2 regions of the Paraglaciecola sp. L3A3 genome follow, and region 1 is predicted to be linked to the other one. Evidence: predicted binding sites of a transcription regulator. Region 1 holds the regulator's gene; the other holds the start of a gene.
The links. The regulator FNR, encoded in region 1, switches genes on or off when oxygen is low (the NO sensors DNR and NnrR bind a similar motif). The targets are predictions, from matches to a motif close to TTGATCTAGATCAA.
Positions count from the first base shown of each region.

Region 2: the regulator FNR is predicted to act here: its motif matches at 7,414-7,427, upstream of GQR87_RS02595 (cytochrome ubiquinol oxidase subunit I).

Region 1 covers NZ_CP047023.1:2,662,392-2,674,637, forward strand. The annotation lists gene GQR87_RS11135 (triacylglycerol lipase) at 20-823, shown strand; gene GQR87_RS11140 (hypothetical protein) at 1,061-1,435, shown strand; gene GQR87_RS11145 (DUF2892 domain-containing protein) at 1,634-1,867, opposite strand; gene GQR87_RS11150 (OmpW family protein) at 2,275-2,931, shown strand; gene fnr (fumarate/nitrate reduction transcriptional regulator Fnr) at 3,027-3,770, opposite strand; gene GQR87_RS11160 (S9 family peptidase) at 3,939-5,993, opposite strand; gene GQR87_RS11165 (hypothetical protein) at 6,014-6,577, opposite strand; gene GQR87_RS11170 (energy transducer TonB) at 6,582-8,042, opposite strand; gene GQR87_RS11175 (hypothetical protein) at 8,337-8,624, shown strand; gene GQR87_RS11180 (hypothetical protein) at 8,728-11,223, opposite strand; gene GQR87_RS11185 (sulfatase) at 11,496-12,246, shown strand, end outside.
Region 2 covers NZ_CP047023.1:608,192-620,437, forward strand. The annotation lists gene GQR87_RS02565 (Dps family protein) at 1-203, opposite strand, end outside; gene GQR87_RS02570 (DUF3365 domain-containing protein) at 241-822, opposite strand; gene cydC (thiol reductant ABC exporter subunit CydC) at 843-2,591, opposite strand; gene cydD (thiol reductant ABC exporter subunit CydD) at 2,588-4,330, opposite strand; gene cydX (cytochrome bd-I oxidase subunit CydX) at 4,387-4,518, opposite strand; gene cydB (cytochrome d ubiquinol oxidase subunit II) at 4,577-5,731, opposite strand; gene GQR87_RS02595 (cytochrome ubiquinol oxidase subunit I) at 5,742-7,328, opposite strand; gene GQR87_RS02600 (sigma-54-dependent Fis family transcriptional regulator) at 7,713-9,008, shown strand; gene GQR87_RS02605 (catalase) at 9,177-10,697, shown strand; gene GQR87_RS02610 (DUF6491 family protein) at 10,808-11,278, shown strand; gene GQR87_RS02615 (hypothetical protein) at 11,339-11,521, shown strand; gene GQR87_RS02620 (DEAD/DEAH box helicase) at 11,634-12,246, opposite strand, start outside.

The sequences.
Region 1 (12,246 bases):
CTAATACCAACTCTAATAAATGTTCACTCAGCAGGAATTTAATGGCATTGGTATTGGTATTGGTATTGGTATTGGTATTGGTATTGGTATTAAGTGCAAACTAATAACTTTACGGATTATTCATATCAAGTTAATCACACTAGTCTTTTTAATATGTTTTTCTTTCGGCACGCAAGCTTCATGTGTGGTTCTACTGCATGGTCTTGCTAGAAGCGCTAGTTCGATGGAGACTCTAGAGCAAGTTCTTGTGACTGAAGGTTTTTTACCTATCAATGAAGGTTACCCATCAAGAGAGGGATCTATCGAAATTCTAGCCGAGTTAGCGATAAAATCGGCTTTAGAAAAGTGCCCTAAAGATATGCAAGTCAATTTTGTTACTCACTCACTGGGTGGAATTTTAGTGCGCCAATATCTGAGTAAACACAAAATAACCAATTTAAATCGCGTCGTCATGCTTGGCCCACCAAATCAAGGAAGCGAAGTAGTAGATAAACTTAAAGATGTACCTGGTTTTCACTTTATCAATGGTGATGCTGGCATGCAGCTTGGTACAGGTGAGTTAAGCATTCCCAACACTTTAGGTAAAGCCAACTTTAACCTGGGAATTATTGCCGGCACAAGAAGCATAAATTTAATTTTATCATCCCTTATTCCCAGCACAGATGACGGCAAGGTTTCTATAGAAAGTACCAAGCTAGAAGGCATGAATGACCATATAACCATGCCAGTCACACACCCCTTTATGATGAAAAACAAAAACGTCATCACTCAGGTGATCAATTACTTGAAAAATGGCAGTTTTGAGCATGAAAGCCGCCAATAACAGCCCATTTTGTTCATCTGACAGTCGGTGTTTATTTTTTAAGCTTTATTTGACATATATGTACGCTCACGGTTTGCCAACTATTTGCCTTTGCCTTCGTGTTGATTTTCAGCATAAATATCCCACAATTTACGACAAAAGCATTTACCAAAGCTCAACAGTCCCTAGTATCTTTAATAATCTTAATCGGATATATATATCGACATCATTTATTGTTTTCAAGGAAGGGTTAATTAATTGAGAAATGCTTGGATTTGGAATATATTAAAAATCATTGCTTTACTAGTCTTTTTTTCACATCTATATTTTGAAATAGCATTAATTATCAAGATCTTTGTTGTCCCCTCTCTAGAAGCATCTGGTGAGCTGAAATATCACCAAGGTTTGAGTTTATTTGCTCCTGTTTTGTACTTGTTTGAAGGGGCTGGTAAATTACTGGCAAGTTTATCGCCTCTGGTAGATTTTATACGAGAGATCCTATTCGCTATTAATTCACTGGTATTAATCATAACGATAGTCGTCACGGGATTCGTTTTTCAAAATAAACTATGGGCGGGGCTAGCGGTTGTTTTATTAACTATCCCTTCGTTGATTTTTTGGTTTAGTCCGTAAACTCAGATATATGCTGATTTATCGTTAGCTCATATTTAAAATTTACCATCTATTTATTTAGCTATTCCATCTAGCTAGCAGAAAATATATTTCTGCTATCGCCTTATAGAAATATCAATAGTTAAGTCAGCCACCCTTTCAGCTATTTACAACTTCCTAGTACCAGCTTTATATCTGCTCCAGTCTGATCAGTCTGCATTATCTAGGATAATATTGAGTAATACCATGTCCCGCACCTGGGTATGTGTCTATCCCTAAAATTTTATAAACAAAACATAAACCAAAACTTGAAGAAATCCACATTAATGAGCCAATCACGACCATTGCGATTGTACCAGCTTGGGGTAAAAGGCCTTCTGCAGCGATAGATAAACAAATAATGGCTATAACTGAGCGAAGAGCTGTATCTAAAATACCAACATTCTGTTTCATAATAATGTCCTTTAAGGATTGTTAAGTTCGATTAGATTATAAATATAGGCTTGGCGAAGAATGTTGATTTAGATCAAAAGATCCGAGATTGAATAGAACTTTCTAGAGATGTTTAGCCAGTAATACTTTTTGGCTGAAGCTAAAGCTAAACATACGATTCTTAGTAGTGCCTAAAGAGAGAGGAATTTTCTACAAAAAAATACCCAGAATAATCTGGGCATTAAAACATAACTAAAAACACATAAACAAGGAACACACATTATTAAGAGCCTGCTTTTGTTTTAAAGTTCAATGAGGTCTCAATTTAATTTTTGATTCCGTTTAACTCGTTTGTTGAGCTAGATCAAGATCCTAATTATTTCATCCATTTACAATACACTCAGTTAAATAATTAAAGAGTGAGACAAATGAAAAATAAATTATGTACTTTAGCCTTATTGTTAAGCGGTATTACTTCAAGCTTATATGTTCATGCTTATGAAACAGCTGATTGGATTTTTAGAACGGGCGTTACTGCTGTTAATCCAGATGATTCAAGTGATAACGTTTTGGTCGGTGGCAGTGACTTAGGTATAGGTGTGAACGTAGATAGTAACGCACAATTAGGAATAAATATTGGTTATTTTATTAGCCCGAAAATAGCTTTAGAAATATTACTGGCGACACCATTTGAGCACGATATAGGCTTAAATACTGTCGGTGCATTAGGCTCTACTAAACACCTCCCCCCAACGATAAGTGTTAATTATTACTTAGCCAATGCCACTGCTAAATTTCAACCTTATATAGGGGCCGGAATAAACTACACAATATTTTTTGATGAAGAGTTCACGGCTGAAAATAAACAAGCTGGCTTTTCTGACCTGTCATTAGACGACTCAATTGGCCTATCGTTACAAGCAGGTTTAGATTACATGCTTGATGATGAATGGCATGTTAATGCGTCTGTTCGCTGGATAGATATCGGCACAGATGCTGAATTTACTTTAAACGATGAGCAAGGAAGTGTTGCAGTAGATATTGACCCATTTGTATATACTTTATCTTTAGGTTACCGCTTTTAGACGTTAGGCGTAACTAGATTAATAGCCTCTAGTTACGCTATCCCTTATGTTATCACCCCAATTTCATAAAGAATTATTATAACTTACAGAACCGATTACTCGGGGCCTTTGGCTAATTTTTGTAATGCAGCAATATCCAAAATTGACACCTCTTTCTGCTCAACTGCAATCAGCTCATTTTTTTGTAAACGAGAGAATATTCTACTGACTGTTTCTATAGTTAAACCGAGATAGTTGCCTAAATCTTTACGGCTCATTGGTAAAATAAAAGTACTCCCTGACAAGCCTCGTCGACTGTTGCGACTTGAAATACTCAGCAATAAAGACGCAATTCGTGATTCAGCATTTTGTTTGTTTAGCAAACCCACCATTTGTTGTTCTTGGGTAATTTCGCGGCTCATCAATTGTAAGAAATGGCGCTGTAAGCTGGGTAATTTAGTGCTTAATTCTTCTAATCTATTAAATGGTATTTTACACACTGAAGAGGTTTCTAAAGCTTGCACAGAATTACAGTGAAGGTCTGTACCCAAACCATCCATACCTAATATTTCACCAGGCAAATAAAAGCCAGTGATTTGTTCTGCGCCATTTTCAGTCACAAAATGTGTTTTTAGCGCTCCTGAACGAACCGCATAAACGGAAGTAAAAGGATCATTCACACGAAACAAATACTCACCTTTATTTAAAGGCTTACCGCGTTGAATAATATTATTTAGGCGGTCAATATCCTCAAAATGTAAACTGACCGGCATACAAATTGTGTTGAGTTTACAATTATCACAACTAACTTGTTTGTTATGGGGACATTGTTTTATGGAATTTTTTGTTTCTATCTGCATACTTTAAACTAACTATTTATCAATTATATACATTTAATGTTGAGCATTATACCACCCTTGATAGATTTTGATTCTTCTAATAGTCTTGGCCAGTCTTCCTGTGCTTTTATCTAGCCATTAGATAAAAGCACATATATTTAATCATTGCTGATGATAATTTGAGTCCTATTAATTACTCAGGGTTATCTTTGTTCTCTTTTTAAAATTAGCCGATTTATCTTTATATACGCCCGCTATATCTTTGTTGTCAAAACCATTGGCAATTAAATTAAATTCACGTACTTTTATTTGTACAGAATTATCACCTACAGGTGGCGAGAGTGACAGTTTCCGTCGAATAAAGTCATCAATATAAGCCAATTCATGTTTAGCACTTTTGGCATTGCCATTATGACCATGGCCTGCATATCTGTAATAAATATGCTCTACATCTTTATTCAACTTTTTTAATACATACTTGAATCTATTACTGTGTTCGAAACTAGCTCTAGTATCTAATTCTCCTGCGGTAATTAAAACTGGTACATTAATTTTTTCAGCTAAATATACAGGTGAATATTTTTTTAACTCTGGGCTTTCTTCCCCCACAACTTTCGACCATATTTTTTGCATGTATTCTGCTAATTTGGTATTCCTATCATTAAAAATTAAAGGTAAGTCAAACACACCGAATCGAGCAATCACACATGAATATGTATCGGGATGTAATATAGCTAACATAGCACTAGAATACCCCCCATAACTCGCACCAATTGCACAGGTTTGTTTAAATTTATACTTGTCATGAATAAATGTTACAGCGCTTGTGATATCTTTTTCTATCACTCTGCCCCACTGGCCTCTCCCACTATCTTTATATTCCTTACCAAAACCATCAGAGCCTCGATAATTTACTTGTAATACCGAATAGCCACGGCTAACCAGATACTGAACAGTAAAATTAAATCTTTTATGATCTCTAGGACCAATAGGACCACCATGAGGCATAACAAGTAAAACGTTATTGCTAATATTTTCAGGTGATTGTGTATAAAAAGCCTCTATTTTATGACCTTCATCACTTTTAATATCTAACACTTGGGTATCACTAAATTCATAAACAGAAAGTTGTGCATTCTGTTCTTTGAGTCGTGCTAATTCATTTAGCGTTTTGTCCCAAAGATAGTATTCACCTCTATTAGTGCTCGAAAACACTTTTATTACAGCTCTTTGTTCATTTGCACTCATTGAGCTAATGAAATATTGCTGTCCTTCGAATGTATTTTTAAATTGTTGATTCAAAGTTTGTCTATTATGATCAAAATATTCTGATCGCCACTCGCCCCCATCGTAATAACTAATGGATTCTATTTTGTCCCCTGATTGGTCAAAGTTTGCTGCGGTTACATCGTATCTAGCATGCTGATAAATTATGTCGCCAATTGTTTGGCTTGATAAATCGAATTCATGCAGTGATTTTAAATCCGAGTTTATATTGGTAATAACAGCTAGTTTTCCATTGGGTAAAAATCCAATAGGTTCAAAATCGTATTCATAAGGATCGAATTGAAATAACAATTGCCAATCATTATCTTGGTCAAGATACCAATAGGTTTTTTCAATATCATCCTTATCAAACTTTGAACTAAAACGAACCTGCCCTTTGGGATCCGTAAAATATTTTCGAGCCTTGGACTGTAAATATTTGAATTTATTTTGACCCCGAAAGTTTTCGCGTACTATGCCTTGTGTATGTGTTTTGTATATCTGTATTTTTTTATAATTTGAGGCATCTGGATAATAAACAAACCACACTTTATCTTGCTCGTTTGGCAAATAGTCTATTACATAACCACGTGCATGGATCCTAGATGTTTTAAAACTTAATCCATTAGAAGAAGTAGATAAATCGACCAACCACGAGACATAAGCATTTTTTTGTAGGGGTCTGTAAGTATTAAAAATAAAGGAATCTTGGTCCCCCCATTTTACTGACGATAATCTGTAGTCTGCCCCCTGTTTAGCTTGAAAAACATTCAGCAGTTGACCACTATCAATTTCAAAAACATTTAATTGCAGTCTATTTTTTTCATAACCAGTGGTGAGTAATAGATCACCTTTAGGATTCAATTCAATTTTATGAATAGTATCTTTACTAAGTAGCTCATCTAGTGATATTAAATTCTGAGCATACAAATGAAATGAAAATAAACCGGCAATAAGCAGTCCATAAACAGCTTTCATACATTCTTCCCTGAGTTAATTTAATGGTGAAATGTTGATGTTTTTAAAGTTCTAGAAAACCCAATAAAATCATCTTCTCCAGGCCCTTTATATACTATAGGGATTTTCGCTAATAGTTCTGGATGGCTTGATTCTAGATACTCAATGGCAAATGAAGATTTATTGGCTAACTCTAATTTAAAACACGTATCACACCACTTTACTTTTGATAAAAGTTCTAAGTTACCTACATAGTTAATAGTATTGGATTCAATATTAAATGACCAATCATGCTCTGAATTAGCCTCTATATCACCAAGTCCTGTTTTTACGCCACTAAACTTATAATAACCAATGGGGACTTTAGCTAAAATATAAGTATTTTCTTGCTTGGCATTATTAGGTGAATAACTTAAAGGTATTACACCTAATATATTTACCGTTTTAATGTATGCTTCTGACTGTACAGCGAACAATAAATATCCAGTCACAGAATTACTCTTTGTATTTGAACTACTGGCTCTATCCATAGGTGTTAATGAATGACTACAAGAGGTTGCTGTACAACAAATTAGCACACATATAAATATAAAGAATGACTTCATTACATTAACCTTTTAACTGCTTACGATAATTAGTCCAGTCTTCTGTATTCCATTCAAGATTAGATGCTTCTGCTATGGCTTCGTCCACATATTCCAACGCCTGTGGCTTATCTCCAATAAAGTGATAAGCCTTAGCTAACAAATAATATGTATGAGGGGTAGCTTGATTTTCATCTTCAATATCTTCTAGCCAATCAATAGCTTGAGTTGCTAATTGTTTATCCACACTATTATTGGCAAAACTTAACGCGACCAGTTTTTGTCTTGCTTTTAAATGATTATTTTTAGCAGATTTTTCTAACCAATATTTAGCTTTAACTAAATCCTGTTCCAAGTATGGAGACGGAGATTGATAAAGAATATCTCCTAGACGATATTCTGCTTCTAATAAACCATATTTAGCCGCTTTTAAAATCCATGCGATACCTGCATCTACTTCATCATTTTTATAAAGAAGGTACATACCATAATCATATTGAGCTTGACTATGACCTTCTTCTGCCGCGGCTAATAAAACAGGCTGAAAAGCTTCTAATTGTTGATCATCAAATAAATCATTGTATGCACGTAAAAAACAAGCATATTGATATTTGGCTGAAACACTATCTTTGGCTAAACGCCTCATTGATAATAATGTGTTATAAAGATGAGGATAGTTTTTTTTTAGATTTCGAACACCTTCATAATAAATATTTACATGTTTAAACATGCCATATTGTTCGACAAGTTTTCCATCTCGTTCCGCAGCTTTTAATTGTGAATTATCAATCGCTGCAACAAAACTTTTCTCAAATCTCCCCGTAGGCCATGAAAAAATTACTTCTGTGTCTTGTACCTTACCATCTGCTCTAGCGTCGAAAATAACTTCAACACGACCAGAATTACCATGAACCATAGTTTTATTTAAATTAGATAACCCAGAACGATTACTTCCTGAAGTATAATTTCGAATAGCCGAGTTAAGAACAGATTGATTATGTGCACGGGCTTTATTATCAGTAGTGATATGCAACTTACCACGCTTTAACATTTTCGCGCGTTTTTCATTTTTTTGTTCATCGATTTCTGTTGTTAAAATATTAGGAAAATATTTCTCTGTAACTACTTTTTTACCATATTTTGCAGCTAGTTCTTCAGCAATGGATGCGGCATGATCTTGGTCTGACTTTGACAGTTTTTGAAAAATTTGAGATGAAAGATCAAATGCTTGAGGGTAATCATACTCACTGGCTAAATAAAACCAGGCCATAGCTTTTTTATAATCGACATCACCAATTAGGCCTTTTAAATTTAGCACTCCTAAATTAAATTGAGCTTCTGGTTCACCTATACTTGCCGATTCCAGTAACTCAATATGTGCCTCTTTATAATTTTTAGCCGACAAAGCCTCATGGGCTTTAAACATGTTGGCATTAGATCCCCAACTTACTGATAAAAATATCGTAGTCAAAACTATTTTTTTCATTCATTTATCCCTAAATTATACAACTAAATCAATTATTAAATGCGATGTTGTAATAAAGTTACAATCTTATCTTACAAAAAATTCACTAATCTAAACATAAAGTTAACACAACTTCTGTCAACATTTAAGGTTATTTTATTTCACCACTGTTAAGATAAAATAAAGAGACTTGAGTTTTATAAATCACCAAAGGCGGTAATATCGGATTTTAGTGATCGATTATTCTAAACAATTATTTCGCCAACACCTGTTATCCGCTACTTTGTTGGTTTAACTATATGCCAAGGAGGCATTGTGAAAATTCAAATTAAAAGTATTTCTAGTCACCAAACCAGTAAAGTCATGTCATTTATGCTGGCTTTGTTTATTTTGCCTTTCGCTATTATGGGCATTTTAGGCTTTTTATTTACCTTAGGCTCTGACAATGACCGTGCAGGTTATCCGTTTTTAATCTTTATATTTGCTCCCATATTATATGGCGTGATGGGCTATGTTTTTAATCGTTTTTTCTGTTTTATTTATAATGTCATTGCCAAACGTTTTGGTGGTATCGAATTTATCACAGAAGAACAAGAACAATAAAAAGTCAAAGTACCAATCCTCGCTAGATCTATATAAGTAGCGAGAATTACTTCTTTTATAAAATATTATTTTGCCCTTTTTGTACGTACAATAATGGCAAAATTTACTTGTTATTTATTTTTGCAAATCCTATTAATAATTCACCATTGGTAGTTTTACCTAACATTTTTCCTGCAAAATTATCTGCTGTAAAACCATGGGAATTAGCATCAAACTCAATCACTAAGTCACTGCCATGTTTACTCGTTCTCAATACTTTACTACCTCGTCCATAATCAACTTCTTCGGGAGCCCCAAAACGTAAAGAATTAAAATCAATATCCTGATGAGCATCAAAATCAGCTTCAGATCGAATTAACACATGGATCACTTGAGTGCTGTTATCGATTGTCTGTTCATTGAGTATTGTTAAGCGGCGATGCACAATTAGCGGTAAAATAATGTTTTTAGAGCTGTGTTTATCTTTGGCTAAGTCATCGGCTTTAGGTACATCTATGGCTGCTAAAGACAAATGTGTAGCTCGACCATATTGATCCGTTAACACATGAGGCCTTTCCAGTTTATACCAATAAGTACGAGTACCGTCTTCATACACAGTACTATTTGGTGTGTATGCCGTACCTGGATTAAATTTCCAATGGATACCATCTGCTGAACGTAAATAAATAGCGCGGTAGTCTAAAAACGCATTGATAATCATATGGTACTGTACTTCGTCTTTCCACAGCACAGGATCTTCATAATTAGAATGACGGTATGCTTTAGGGATAATTTTATTGTGTTGTAATGGGCTGGTCAGCACTCGATAAGGACCTAATGGTTCAGAGCCTTTACTTATCATCATCGCACCGGCTTTACTGACAAATAGAAAACGCCCATCTTCTAACTGTACACCTGACAAATTACGTTCAAAGCGATAAAAAGCAGCAGGTTTTTCATCTGCACCTGTAGTGTCAACTTCCATTACTCCTAAGTGTTGCCAAGGGCCAGCCATAGTCGCGGCCACCAATAACATAGGCTGCCAATTAATTAATGAATACAGCATATAACGACCATCATTTAATAAAACTATATCAGGGTTATGACCTAAACCTTGCATGTAGTCATAGCTTGTGGCTTTTTTAACTTTATATGGTCCAGTAGGTTTATCAGCCAGCGCATAAGCAACCGTTGAGTGTGGCCATTCCCAATGACCTTTGGTGGCGTTTGCTGGCCATCGAGTCACTTGCATATGATATTTTCCATCTTTACCGGCAACAGGACGGCCGCCCCAATATGACCAATCTGCATCTTCAATACCATTATCAGGATCTCGTGGAAGCACAGCATCAGCTCCCCATAAATCTGAACGTAAGGTGTTATGAATAGGCATAGGTTTGATTAAGTCATTAAATGAAGCACCATTGACCATTTTTGCTTGGCCGGAAATTGCTTTTGAAGGCTGGCTTATATTGCCACTATAATCATTCGCGTAAACAATATATTGGTTTTGAACGCTTTTAATCGGCGTAAAATCAACAAATTTTGGTTTGTTTAATCCAGAAGCAATTTGTTGCATGTCTTTATTCGAAGGGTCAATGCGATATAGTGAATAACTGGCGATATCATCTTCGTCATTTTTGGCCCAAGAAATTTGAATTTCACTATCTAATGGTACGACTTTAAGCTTAGTGGGCGCTTTGGGCGCAACCGTATCTTTAACGTTAAAGACTAATTGGTTAGAGCCACTGATATTCTGATTGTCAGTTGATGTCACAACATAGGTATATGCAATACCATGTATTAATTTCGTATCGGTAAAAGAGTTATTTTTACTTTCAGCTATTTGTTCATAAACTATCGTTTTTTTCCGTTGTTGACCGCGATAAATATAAAACACTTTATCTTGGCGTAATGGATTGGCCTGCCAATTCAGTGCTACGCCATTGTCTAGCGCTTTACCTGTTAAACGAGGACCCGATTTTTGTGCGGCTTTTACGCGGATATTGACATAATTAAGATAAACTTTAATGCCACGAGAGCTGTAAAAAATAGCTCTAACAAAAGGCAGGCCGTCTTTTACATCTTTTTTTGTGACGATATATTGGCCAGAAAAATGTTCCAGTTTTTTATCTGAGCCAATCAGTGTTACCTTTTCCGCTAAAGGGCGTTCATTACTGCCAAACACCAAATTAAGGGATAAGCTACCATCACTGATATATTCTAAATCGGCACCAAAACTCCATTCAATCACATCCCCTGCACTAAGCTGTTGGTAATCAGGATGTGTATTTAAAACTTTAGATTCAGCAATACCAACTGCATAACTAGAATAAAGATTACCTAAATGTAAGCCCATTAAACCGCCGGTTTGATTGCCGCTGGCTAAGCCTAATTTATCTTTAGTGGTAGCAGCGCGAGTAGTCCAAAAAGGCGATTGTTTGGCCGCCCGCCAAGTTGCCCAAACCGCAGTAAAGTCGCCGTCATTAACATTGGCATACGGAGCATTATCACCTAACAGAACCATATCTGCGCAACTAGGTAAGCTATAAAAAACAGATAATATTAAGCAGCCATAAATATTTATAGAGATGTTTTTTAGCTGTTTAATATTGTTCATTATGCTGCGCATATATCTTTTTCCGTTGAGTGGATTTGTAAATAAAATGTAACAGAAACAGCTCATTCACGCACTCTTTGCTTATGCATATATAATCCTCGCGAATTACAAGTAAATCAAAAGTATTATCTCATGGTAAGCATATTGATATACTTTATCTATTAAGGCTTGTATTTTAAACCAGGCTAAAGAATAGATAGTAAAACTATATATACAAAAGGTTGTTAACATGTAAATATTTATTGATATATTTTCAAATATGGAATTAATAGATGAAAAAATTTGCACTTTTGCCACTGTGTATTGCTATGTTGGCTGCATGTTCTAATAAACAAACAAGCACTGAGTTACAGCAGGTAGAAAACACCAAAAAACCCAATGTGGTTTTTATTTTAGTGGATGATTTGGGTTATTCTGATATTGGCGCTTATAACGCTGATTCATTTTACGATACACCCAATGTCGATGCATTGGCGAATCAAGGAGTGCAATTTACCCAAGGGTATGCAGCTAATCCTGTGTGTAGCCCTTCTCGCTATGGTTTATTAACGGGTCGCCATCCTAGTAGAGTCGATGCCACAGATTGGTTTCATGTTTATGGTTGGCCACATCGTTCTGAAAGATTCAACCCCGCACCTTTAACTCAAGAGTTGCCTTTATCTGAACAAACCTTAGCAGAAAGCTTTAAACAAGCTGGCTACGCCACATCATTTTTAGGTAAATGGCACTTAGGCGAAGAATCAAAATATTGGCCTGAAAATCAAGGATTTGATATTAATGTCGGTGGTGTTGCAAATGGACAGCCACCTAATGGTTACTTTTCACCTTACAAAAATGACAGATTACCTGATGGAGAAGACGGTGAGTATTTAACCGAACGACTCACTTCGGAAGCAATTCAAATCATTGAGCAAAATGCCAAAGAAGATTCACCGTTTTTCCTTTATTTATCTTTTTACACTGTACATACCCCTTTGCAAGCACCTGCAGATGTAGTCAGTGAATATCAAGCCAAAAGTGATA
Region 2 (12,246 bases), 2.1 Mb from region 1:
GCTACGTCATCAACGGCAATGGCTAATTCAGTATAATGTTCTTCAAACATCAAGTGTAATTCACGAAATTGTAAACCTGTTACATTCCAGTGAAAATTATGAGTTTGTAAGTATAGAGTGTAAGAATCAGCTAAAAGTCTTTTTAACCCTTCTGCGATTGCGAGTCTATCTTCTTTGTTGATACCAATATTTATATCAGTCATTTTTTTCCTCTATTTACTTGGTTAGGGAGCTAGGTGGTTAGGGAGTGATTACTTTGGATAAGGTGAATGCACCTCTAATATCACCGAGATTAAAGCCTGTGGCTTGATCATCGGGATATAACGTTTTAATTTTTTTACTGACATCATTAGATAATGTCACGCCGTGACAAGTTAAACAAACCCCAGCGGTAGGAATGGGTTTCATGTACCGATAAAGTGTTTTATCGCCCGATGTAACAACTTCAGAGTGTTCCATAGTGGCTAAGTCTTCGCCTGCTGCTTGGCGTTGTATAAATTGCTGTAAAACGGTTGTTTCCCATGCATCGGCTTGGTTATTCTGATTTCTCACTTTGAGTGATGTACGTGCAATGTCCCAGCTTGAAGAGCTGTGTTTTTCAGCAATAGGTTCGGCTTCTAGGTTGCACACAGTTAGTCCTTTGATTGGTCCACCCGTTTGCATCGCACTTTGTAGTACTTGTTTTAAGTCACCGCCAAAGGCTTTAACTAGGGTTCGAGCTTGTTGGATCTCTGTACTTGGCATTGTTTCAGCTGCACTCACTAAAGCCGGTAATACTATAAAGCTGTGGGCTAACAGCATATTTTTAAAGAGTAGTTTCATATTTTTATGCTCAGTTTTAGTTAAAAATAATTAAGTAGTTGTTGGTAATATTGGTTATTGGCTAGCAGTTGCTGATGATTGCCTTGTGCGATAATTTTGCCTTCCGCCATGACAATAATATTATCCATTTTTTCTAACATTAAAGGCTTGTGGGTAATCACAATTAAGCTCTGATTCTGCTGGTTTATGTGCTCCAGAATATTATTCATGACGCTAGTTTCGTTGTGCTTATCCAAGCCTTTAGTGGGTTCATCTAAAATTATCACTTTGGCAGGGCGTAACAATAACTGAGCGATTTGTAAGCGTTGCGCTTGTCCCCCAGATAATCCAGTACCTGTGGTGCCTAACCAAGTATCAAAGCTCTTAGGTAAACTATCAATAAAGTCGAGTAAGTTAACTTGTTGACAAACATGGCGCATTTCACCTTCAGTGGCGTCATGTTTGGCCAAGCGTAAGTTATCAGCAATGCTGGCAGAAAACAGATGCCCTTGTTGGCTCATTAAGGCAATATGTTGGCGTAATAACTCTTGATCAATTTGGTTTAACTCTTCACCGCCTATGGTGAGTGTTCCTTTGCTTGTGGCTTCTTGTTTATTGCCATTTCCGATTGGCCAAAATCCCATCAGTAAATTAACTAAACTTGATTTGCCCGCACCACTTGCGCCGATAACTGCTACTTTTTCAGCGGCTTTTATCGACAGCTTAATATCCCGTAAACTGGGTTCTTTTTGTTGCGGATAACAAAAAGTTAAGTCGTTATATTCAATGTCCCCATGGTGTACTGGTTTTGTGCCGATATTCAGTGGTTTTTCTTTATCTATAATGGCAAACAGTCGGCTGGCACTGGCTAAACTTTGTGGTAACAATTGCAAGGCTAAAGGCATATTCATCACTGTTTCAAAACTAACTAACACTAATAAGATCACAGCCACTAACGATTTACTGTCTACTTCACCTGAGGTTAATAGGGGTAATAGCAGTAATAAGCAAAGTAATGCAGACAAGTGGATAATTAAAAATATGAGGGCGTTCATGGCCGCATTAATCTTAACTAACCGATAACAGACGTCGTAATATTGCTGGGTTAGTTTGGCTATAGAATTTTGATAAGGCAGGCTTACTTGATATACCAGTAGTGTTTTAATCGCGCTAATGCCGTTAACTAAGGTTTCGCTTAGATGATTGGCCGATAAGGTTTTTTGTTGTGCTAAAGTCTTTGAAGCTAGGTAACTGAATATGGGTAAAATCACAGCAACAATTAATAATGCGCTGAACATTAACCATGCAATAACAGGCGAAATCTGTGCTAAAGCGTAGCAAATAATAGGCACTGAGATTAAGGCTACAAACAGCGGTAATAACACCCGTAAATAGAAGTTATCTAGGTTATCAACATCTTGCTGCAGTCTGGTTAATAAATCCCCTGAGCGTAAATCCATTCGATAATAGGGCAATAAGGGTTCTAGTTGTTGATAAAAGTAATGTCGTAGATAGGCTAAGGCATTAAAAGTAGCGCGATGAGTTAACATGCGTTCACTATATCGCCCAGCCGTGCGTACTATGGCTAAAAAGCGAATAATAGCCGCAGGTGTAAAATAATTGACTGATATGCCTGTACTACCGCCAATTGCCATTAAGGTAATAAACCAGCCCGAAACGGCTAATAAACTAATGTTAGCCAGTACAGTAATCACAGATAACAATGCTCCCAGCAACATTAATGGTAACTGAGGTTTGAGTAGGTGAATTAATCGAAAAAACACCTTCATATGTTAACCTGCTGAGCGTAATAACCATTATTAGCTAATAGCGTTTGATGATCGCCATACTCAATAATTTTACCTTGCTCAAGTACTATTATGTGTTTAGCGTTTATGACTGTATGTAAACGGTGAGCAATAACGATAACCAGATGATCTTTTGCATAGGCATTAATTGAATCGGTAATGATTTGTTCGCTTTGTTGATCAAGGTGACTTGTGGGTTCGTCTAACAGTAATATTGCCGGTTGATGATAAAAAACACGAGCTAAGGCTAAACGTTGGATCTGCCCACCAGACAAGCCGGCACCCGCTTCACCAATGGGGGTTTCAATACCTTGTGCCAGTTTTTCAACATAACTTTTTAAACCGGCTTTGCTTAGAGCTTGTTCTACTTGCTTTGTTTCATAGCTGTCTGACATCGCTACATTAAACGCTAGTGAGCCGTGAAATACTTCAGCTTGTTGGGATATCCAGCCACATTGCTGTAACCATAGGTCACGATTAGCGGCTGTCAGTCTTATTCCATTGATGAGCACTTGCCCTGAGTCTGGCTGAACAAAACCTAGGATCATATCAATTAGGGTCGATTTACCTGAGCCACTATCACCAATAACGGCATACAAACCTTGAGAGTCAAAATGGGTAGTGATATCTGTTAAGGTTTGACTACGGGATGGGTAGCTAAAATTAGCTTGTGCAATATTGATGGTAAAAGGTGTGAGAAAGGGGCTTGTATCCTGTTGATTGGTTGCAGTTTGATTAACCAAATCGACTAAGTCTTCGGCAGCGGCCACCCCTGCCATTTTGGCGTGATATTGGCTGCCCAGTTGTCTAAAAGGTAAATAAAACTCAGGAGCGAGGAGTAATACCCATAGAGCCAGAATGTAATCCACATCGCCATAATACAAGCGAAAACCTAAAACCACAGCTACTAATGCGATAGCAACCGAGGCGAGAAACTCTAAAACAAATGAGGAAAGAAAGGCTATTTTTAAGATCCCCATGGTTTCATCACCATAGTCATCACTAATTTTTTTGACCGCAGCGATTTCTCTACGGGAAGCATTGAATATTTTAAGCTGAGTTAAACCTTGAATAATATCCAGAAAATGACAGCTCATTCGCTGTAATTTGGCCCAATGCTGTTGATTAAGTCGCTGTGCTTTATGACCAATTAAAATCATAAAAAAGGGCACCATAGGCGCAGTGAATAATAAAATTAACCCTGATTGCCAATCGATAGGAAATACCGCAACCAGAATAGCCAAAGGTATCACCGCGCAATAGGCTACAACGGGTAGATAGCCAGCAAAATAATCTTCTAATGAATCTATACCTTGATCAAGTAAACCACTTAATTTGGCGGCTCCTTGGTTTTGAGTATAGGCTGGGCCAAGGCTACATAAACGTTCCAGTAATCGTGAGCGAATATTAGCTTTAATCAACATTGCTCCGCGGCGGCTATAGCACTCGCTGAAATAGCCTAATACGGTCCGGCAAAGGATCACAATCACTAAAGCAATGCTGATATTTTTGATGTTATGACTGTTATCTCCATTACTAGAGAAAATCACCAAATCAATCAGGTAGGCAAGTATTGAGGTTTGTAAGATCATCAATAAACCATTGAATGATCCTAGGGCAATGGCACGACTTAACTTACCCTGGGAATGTTTTTTTTGTGACTTGAGCCAGTGATTAACCTGCTTTTTATGTTGTTCAGTTTGCGCAGTTACCTTGTCCATTGAGGGCTTCTTTGTACTGCATACTGGCTCATATTGTTAAAGTCACTCATGCTGCTTTATGACTGCCCGTCATTATTTTGGTCATCAGCAATATTGTCTACATGTTGTTCCATTTCGTACCACATAACGTTAATAATGCCTAAAGATACCGCAAGTAAAACGCCTAAAATCCAACTGAAATACCACATGGTTTTTTCCTCTAATTTTTTACTAATCTGAACTCGGCTTATCCCGAGCTCAGGTTAACTAATATGCTGAATGATTATTTTGTTCAATTTCATCAATAGTCACAGTGCGCCACATCTTTTTATAACACCATATTGTGTAGCCTAAAATGATAGGTGTAAAAACGGCTACGACCATTAACATTAAGCCTAGTGTGCCTTCGCTAGATACTGTATCCCACATCAGCAAACTATGATTGGGGTGGCTACTGGATGGCATCACAAATGGGAACATAGCAATACCAGCGGTTAAAATGATGCTGGCAATGGTTGACGAACTAGCTATCAAAGACATTGTTTTGATTGATGTACTTTTATTTTTTATAGCCAGTAAATAACTCACAACTAGAGGCATCAATATGCCTATAAGTGGTACTAACCATAATATTGGGGTGGCTAAAAAGTTAGTTAACCACACACCAGAACCAGTACTGACTTCTTTAGTGGTGGGTTGGGCTTGACCCATAGTGTCTATAGCACTGACAACTGAATAGCCATCAATACTTTGCCAAACCACCACACCAGCAAGGGCAAAAGCAATAGCTAATACAAGGGCAACAATACGGCCGATAGTGGCTGAGCGTTGAGCGATATCAGCATCGGTTCTTAATACTAACCAAGTCGATCCATGCAGCAACACCATACATACGCTTATTACTCCAGTTAATAGAGTGAAAGGCGTGAATAAAGCAAAGAATGACCCTGTATAGGTCACACGCATTAATGAATCGAAACCAAAAGGTACACCTTGTAATAAATTGCCAAAAGCCACGCCAAATACTAAAGGGGGCACTAAAGAACCTACAAATAAAGCTTTATCCCAATTAGTACGCCATTTATCTGACTCAATTTTACTGCGGTAATCGAAGGCCAGTGGCCGTAAAAATAAACTAAATAGGGTCAACATCATGGCAAAATAAAAACCGCTAAAGGCAGTGGCATAAACCAGTGGCCAAGCGGCAAAAAGAGATGCCCCTGCGGTAATTAACCACACTTGGTTACCATCCCAGTGGGCACCCACTGTATTAATCACCACACGCCTTTCTACATCTTTTTTGGCAACAAATGGTAGCAAGCCGCCTACACCCATATCCATGCCGTCGGTTATCGCAAAACCAATAAACAGAAAGCCGATAAGCCCCCACCAGATTAATTTTAATGTTTCGTAATCGAACATACTATTCCCCTTAAGAATGTTGGCTGCGAAGACCAGGTACTAACTCTGGTTCTTGTTCAAAGTGATAACGACCAGTATGTAATGAACTAGGGCCTAATCGAGCAAATTTAATCATTAAATACATCTCAATAATAAATAGAATGGTATACACAAGAATAAAGGCAATAAGAGAAAACAATACATCTCCAACGGCTAAGTCTGAAGTAGACAAAAAGGTCGGTAACACTTCACTAATAGCCCAAGGTTGACGGCCAAACTCAGCCACAAACCAACCTGTTTCTATGGCTATCCAAGGTAACGGCAAAGCGAATAAAAGGGCTTTGAGTAACCAAGGTTTTTGTTCTATTTCTCGGCGAGCGTTAAAGTAAAATGCTAAAACAAAGAGCAATAACATTAAAACACCCGCGCCTACCATAATCCTAAATGCCCAAAAAAGAGGGGCGACAGCTGGAGTGGAGTCTTTCACCGCTTGTTGTATCTGTTCTTCTGTAGCATCGACCACATTATTGGTATAGCGTTTTAGTAACAGTCCATAACCTAGGTCTTGTTTGGTTTGATTAAATCGAGCAATGTTTTCAGGTGTTTCTTCACCGTTACGTAACTTTTCTAAATATTCATAAGCGATCATGCCATTACGGATGCGTGGTTCATGGGCTTTTTGTAGATCATATAAGCCAGTGACTTCTTCATCTAAAGAGCGCGTGGCTATAATACCTAAAGCATAAGGTATTTTTACTGCGTAATCGGTTTCCATGGTTTCGTCATTTGGCAAACCCACTAAGGTAAAGGCAGCAGGGGCAGGCTCAGTATGATATTCAGCTTCAATTGCGGCGAGTTTTACTTTTTGTACTTCTCCGGTTTCATAACCCGATTCATCACCTAGCATAATAACCGACAGAATTGAGGCTAAACCAAAGCCCGCGGCGACTGAAAAAGACCTTTTAGCAAAGGCTATATCTCTACCTTTTAGTAAATAGTAACTACTAATACTCAATACAAACATTGAACCGGCAACATATCCTGCTGCGACCGTGTGGATAAATTTGACTTGAGCAACAGGGTTAAAAATGATTTCGCTAAAGCTGACTAACTCCATACGCATAGTCATGTAATTGAATTCACTGCCAATTGGGTTTTGCATCCAACCATTGGCAATTAATATCCATAAAGCTGACAAGTTAGTGCCCAAGGCCATCAAGAAAGTGCCCATTAAATGCTGGCGCTTGCTTAGTCGATCCCAACCTAAAAAGAACATGCCGACAAAGGTAGATTCAAGAAAAAAGGCCATCAACCCTTCAATGGCTAAGGGCGCACCAAAAACATCGCCCACATAATGGGAGTAATACGACCAGTTGGTACCAAACTCAAACTCCATGGTTAAGCCTGTAGCGACCCCGATGGCAAAGTTTATGCCGAACAATTTGCCCCAGAATTTGGTCATGTCCCGATAAATCTCGCGACCCGTCATCACATAAACGGATTCCATGATAAATAAAATCCATGTTAAGCCGAGTGTTAAAGGAACAAACAAAAAATGGAATAGCGCGGTAACAGCAAATTGCCACCGAGATAGCTCTACTAAGGTTTCATTGATCATACTAATTGCTCTCGTTATTACGCTTTGATGTTAAAAAATATTTTACTCTGGGTTGTGTGAGTGTTGATTTTTTTCTAGTTAATAATTGATATAAATCAATGTTTTTACAGCTAACTTGAACTTTAGCTCACTTTTTAAAATCAGCTAAAAAATGAACTAACCTTCCCAAGGTTTTGTTTATAGTTGGATACTTATCTTAGTACTGACTATCTTAAAAATAGTATTTGCAATATAAAGGCCATCTATTTGTTTTTTTATAAGCTATTGAAAATAAAGGTAAATTATTTTTTTGAGGAATGATAATGAAGAAATAACTTTTACCTATGACATAAGTGTCGTTATAGTGTGTCATTTATGGCAATTATAATGATTAAATGAAATAGAATGGTCCATCAAACAATCCAAGCAATTATTGAAGCTATTGAAAAGCCAGCTATTTTCATTACTCCAAATTACGCCATTGAAGCGGTAAATCAAGCTTATCGTGATACTTATTCTCACCCTGTTTTATTAGGACAAAGTAAATGTCATGAGGTGTCACATAATTCGACTAAACCTTGTGATCAAAATGGTGAATTGTGTCCTCTATCTGCATGTAAAGAAACCAATAAAAATAGCTCCGCACTGCATATTCACAAAACTGATTCTGGTGACGCTTATTGCAATATCTTAATGAAACCAGTGACAAATAACGATGGAATAACCATAGGCTTTTTAGAAATACTCGAAAAAATTGATTTTGCCAGTAGTTATAGTAGTGACCGAAAGTTAATAGGTAAAAGTCAACCCTTTCAATATCTGCTACAAATGATTTCTCGCAGCGCCAAAAGTGACATCAGTATATTGTTACAAGGTGAAACTGGCACAGGTAAAGAATTGGCGGCTTTATCTATACATCAAGTTAGTAAAAGGTCGAGTAAACCGTTTATAGAGGTTGAATGTACTGGGTTAAACGAAGCCTTATTTGAATCTGAATTATTTGGTCATGAGAAAGGGGCATTTACAGGGGCAAGCACCAGTAAAAAAGGCTTAGTTTGTATGGCTAACGGAGGCACCTTATTTTTAGATGAAATTGGTGATATTCCACTCAATTTACAAGTGAAATTATTGCGTTTGCTAGAAACTGGACATTATCGAAGAGTAGGTAGTGTTGAAAAACAAAAAGCGAATTTTAGGCTGGTTTGCGCAAGTCATAAAAATTTAGAAAAAATGGTTGATCAAGGTGAATTTAGAGAAGATTTATATTATCGAATCGATGCTTTTCCCATTCGTTTACCCACGCTAAAAGAAAGGCAAGCTGATATTCCACTATTAGCTGAACATCTATTATTAAAAAGCGAATTTGCATCGAAAAAATTTACCGACGAGGCGCTAAATCTATTATCCCGTTATCATTTTCCAGGCAATGTACGTGAACTTAAAAACATAGTGCAAAGAAGTGCCTTATTAAGTGATGATGAATGGATAACCACTGAGCACTTACCTGAAAAAATCCTAGCTTTAAATACGCCACAGGATCACTCTGATAATCTTATCTCTAACGAAAAACAATACATCATTAAATTACTGACTGAATATGGAAATCAACCTAAAGTTATCGCTGAGCATTTAGAAATCAGTGTGAGAACCTTATATAGAAAACTACAAAAACATCAGCTCAATACGCAAGATTTTAATTAGAAATGGTGTTTATTTTATATTTGAACTTTCATTCAAGGTATTTCTTACGATAATTAATTAGCTAACTTTTTTTGAGTAATAATATTCACCCTATACTCTATAATTCAAAAGGAGTAGTGTTTAATCAATCATGCCTAAATGTGTTAATTCTTAAATAGGAGAAATTTAATGAGTGATAAAAAATGTCCATATGAAGCAAGCAAATTAACCATGAATAACGGCGCACCTGTTGCTGATAATCAAAATAGTATGACAGCAGGTAAGCGAGGACCTCTGTTGGCGCAAGATGTTTGGTTAAACGAAAAACTAGCTAATTTTGTACGTGAAGTTATTCCTGAACGTCGAATGCATGCTAAAGGTTCTGGTGCCTTTGGTACATTTACTGTGACCCATGATATTAGTCAATATACTTGTGCCAATATTTTTAGTGAAGTAGGTAAAAAGACCGAAATGTTTGCTCGTTTCAGTACGGTAGCTGGTGAGCGTGGTGCGGCTGATGCAGAACGAGACATTCGTGGATTTGCTTTGAAATTTTATACCGAGCAAGGTATTTGGGATTTAGTGGGAAATAACACACCTGTATTCTTTATTCGGGATGCCCTTAAATTTCCTGATTTAAACAAAGCCGTTAAGCGTGATCCACGCACTAATATGCGTTCAGCAACTAATAATTGGGATTATTGGACACTATTGCCAGAGGCTTTACATCAAGTCACAGTGGTGATGAGTGATCGTGGGATCCCTGCTTCTTTTAGACACATGCATGGCTTTGGCTCTCATACTTATAGTTTTTGGAATGACAACGATGAACGATTTTGGGTGAAATTCCATTTTCGTACTCAACAAGGTATTAAAAATTTAACCGATGCTGAAGCGGCAGAAGTGGTTGCTATGGATCGTGAAAGCAATCAAAAAGATTTATATGAAAGTATTGAAAATGGTGATTTTCCTAAGTGGAAATTATTTGTACAAATCATGCCAGAAATTGAAGCTGAAAAAGTACCTTACCACCCATTTGATTTAACCAAAGTGTGGCCAAAAGGGGATTATCCACTGATAGAAGTCGGTGAATTTGAACTGAATAAAAATCCTGAAAATTACTTTGCTGATGTAGAGCAGGCGGCTTTTGCTCCAAGTAATTTAGTTCCAGGTATCAGTGTCTCGCCAGATAGAATGTTACAGGCTCGTTTAATCAACTACACAGATGCACAGCGTTATCGTGTTGGCGTTAATCATACTCAGGTACCTGTGAATAAGCCACGTTGCCCGGTCAATAGTAATGCCCGTGATGGTGAAGGACGGGTTGATGGCAACTACGGCGGTAAACCGCATTATGAGCCAAATAGTTTTGCACAGTGGCAAGAACAATCACAATTTGCTGAGCCTCCTCTAAAAATTAATGGTGAAGCTAAGCATTATGATTTCCGTGAAGATGATAGTGACTATTTCAGCCAACCACGTGCCCTGTTTAACTTGATGAGTGATGAGCAAAAACAAGCATTGTTTGATAACACAGCTGGACAAATTGGTGGGGCGTTAGATTTTATTCAATATCGTCATATTCGTAACTGCTATCAATGCGACCCTGCATACGGCGAAGGTATTGCCAAAGCGCTTGGTGTAACCGTTGAAGATGCTATTAAAGCACGTGAAACTGATCCTGCTAGAGATTTACCTGGTTGTTTATAAAACTGTAGAAAGCCTATAGATTTGGGACTTGCCTCATTATCTATAGGTTTATTGTATGCTTATAGGGAGCCCTCATTTTATAATTGAATTAGTTTCTTCGGAGTAAAAGCGTGAATATATTTAAATTTTCTACAGTAGTAATTGCATTTTTCAGTCTGGTTTCCTGTTCAAGCTTATATGTTGATCTGCCTAATTATGATGAATTATTAAAAACTGAAACCACCCAAGACGGCAGGGCTTGTGTGCGACAAAATGATATTCGTGGTTATGGCACCTTAGATGATGACGTTATTAGTGTCAGTGTCAGTCCCAGAAATCAATACTATTTAATCACCACTTTGTTTCGCTGTGATTCTTTATTAACAAGCTTTGCCGCAGGTTTTAAAGGAAATTTTTCAGAATTATGTGGTGGTGGCCGCGATAAAATTTTAACCTCTGATGAATCTTGTCCCATCAAAAGTATTTTTGAATTTGAGTCACGAGAAGATGCGTTTGCTACTTTCGAAAAGGCCAAAACTATTCGTCAGGATTTGAGAAAAGAAGCCGAAGAACAGACTGCTAAAAATAAAACTACTGAGTAAGTTAATTAGCTAACAGGTGTGATTCTTATAAATTGTACTAAATACATGGAAGTTTGAAAGATGAAAAAAAACTTAATAGATAGTATAAATATGGCTATTGGCATAACCATTGGTACAGGTTTGTATCATTGGATTATGAATACAGAGTCTGAATATGATTTTTATCGTCCGCTGTTTGTAGGATTTTTTTCCTTTATCTTGTTGTTTGTTTACACATATTTTAAATCAAAGAAAAAGCAATAAAGCTGGCTCAACAAATTTGAGTGGATAAAGCACATTTCCTTAATGATCTGTGGCCAATCTCAACTTCCAAATTCGGAGTAGCTGAAATTTTTATTTTCTGCGGCAAAAATACCTACTTACGTTTATTTTTCGGTACATAATTCAAGATAGAAACGGGTACTGTTTTCTTCACATCAAAACCTTCGAAAGTTTTTCTGGTAATAACGTGGCCAAGGCGGCTTTCGATAGCACATAAGTTTCTAAAGTTGTCTTTGGCGACAAACGAAATGGCTTCACCGCTGGCTCCTGCGCGGCCTGTTCTGCCGATACGATGAATATAATCTTCAACTTGATCGGGCAAATCGTAATTTACCACTCGTGACAAATTTTGAATATCAAGACCACGAGCAGCTACGCCTGTTGCTACTAAAAATTTGATATGACCAGACTTAAAGTCGGCTAGGATCTGTTCGCGCATGGCTTGGGTTCTGTCGCCATGAATGCTTTCGGTTGGGATCCCGCGTTTTTCTAATTGGCTAACTAACTTAGCGGCACCTTGTTTGGTTTCAATAAATATAAGAGCTTGATCCCATTCTTGTTCCTTAATGAGATGGCTCAACAATGCTGATTTATTGCCTTTATCAACCGTGACTAACCACTGCTCTATTTTGGCTGCAGATTCTTTATCTTGTTTAATGAATATTTCAACTGGATTGTAGATAGAACGTTTTGCTAGAGCGCGTACG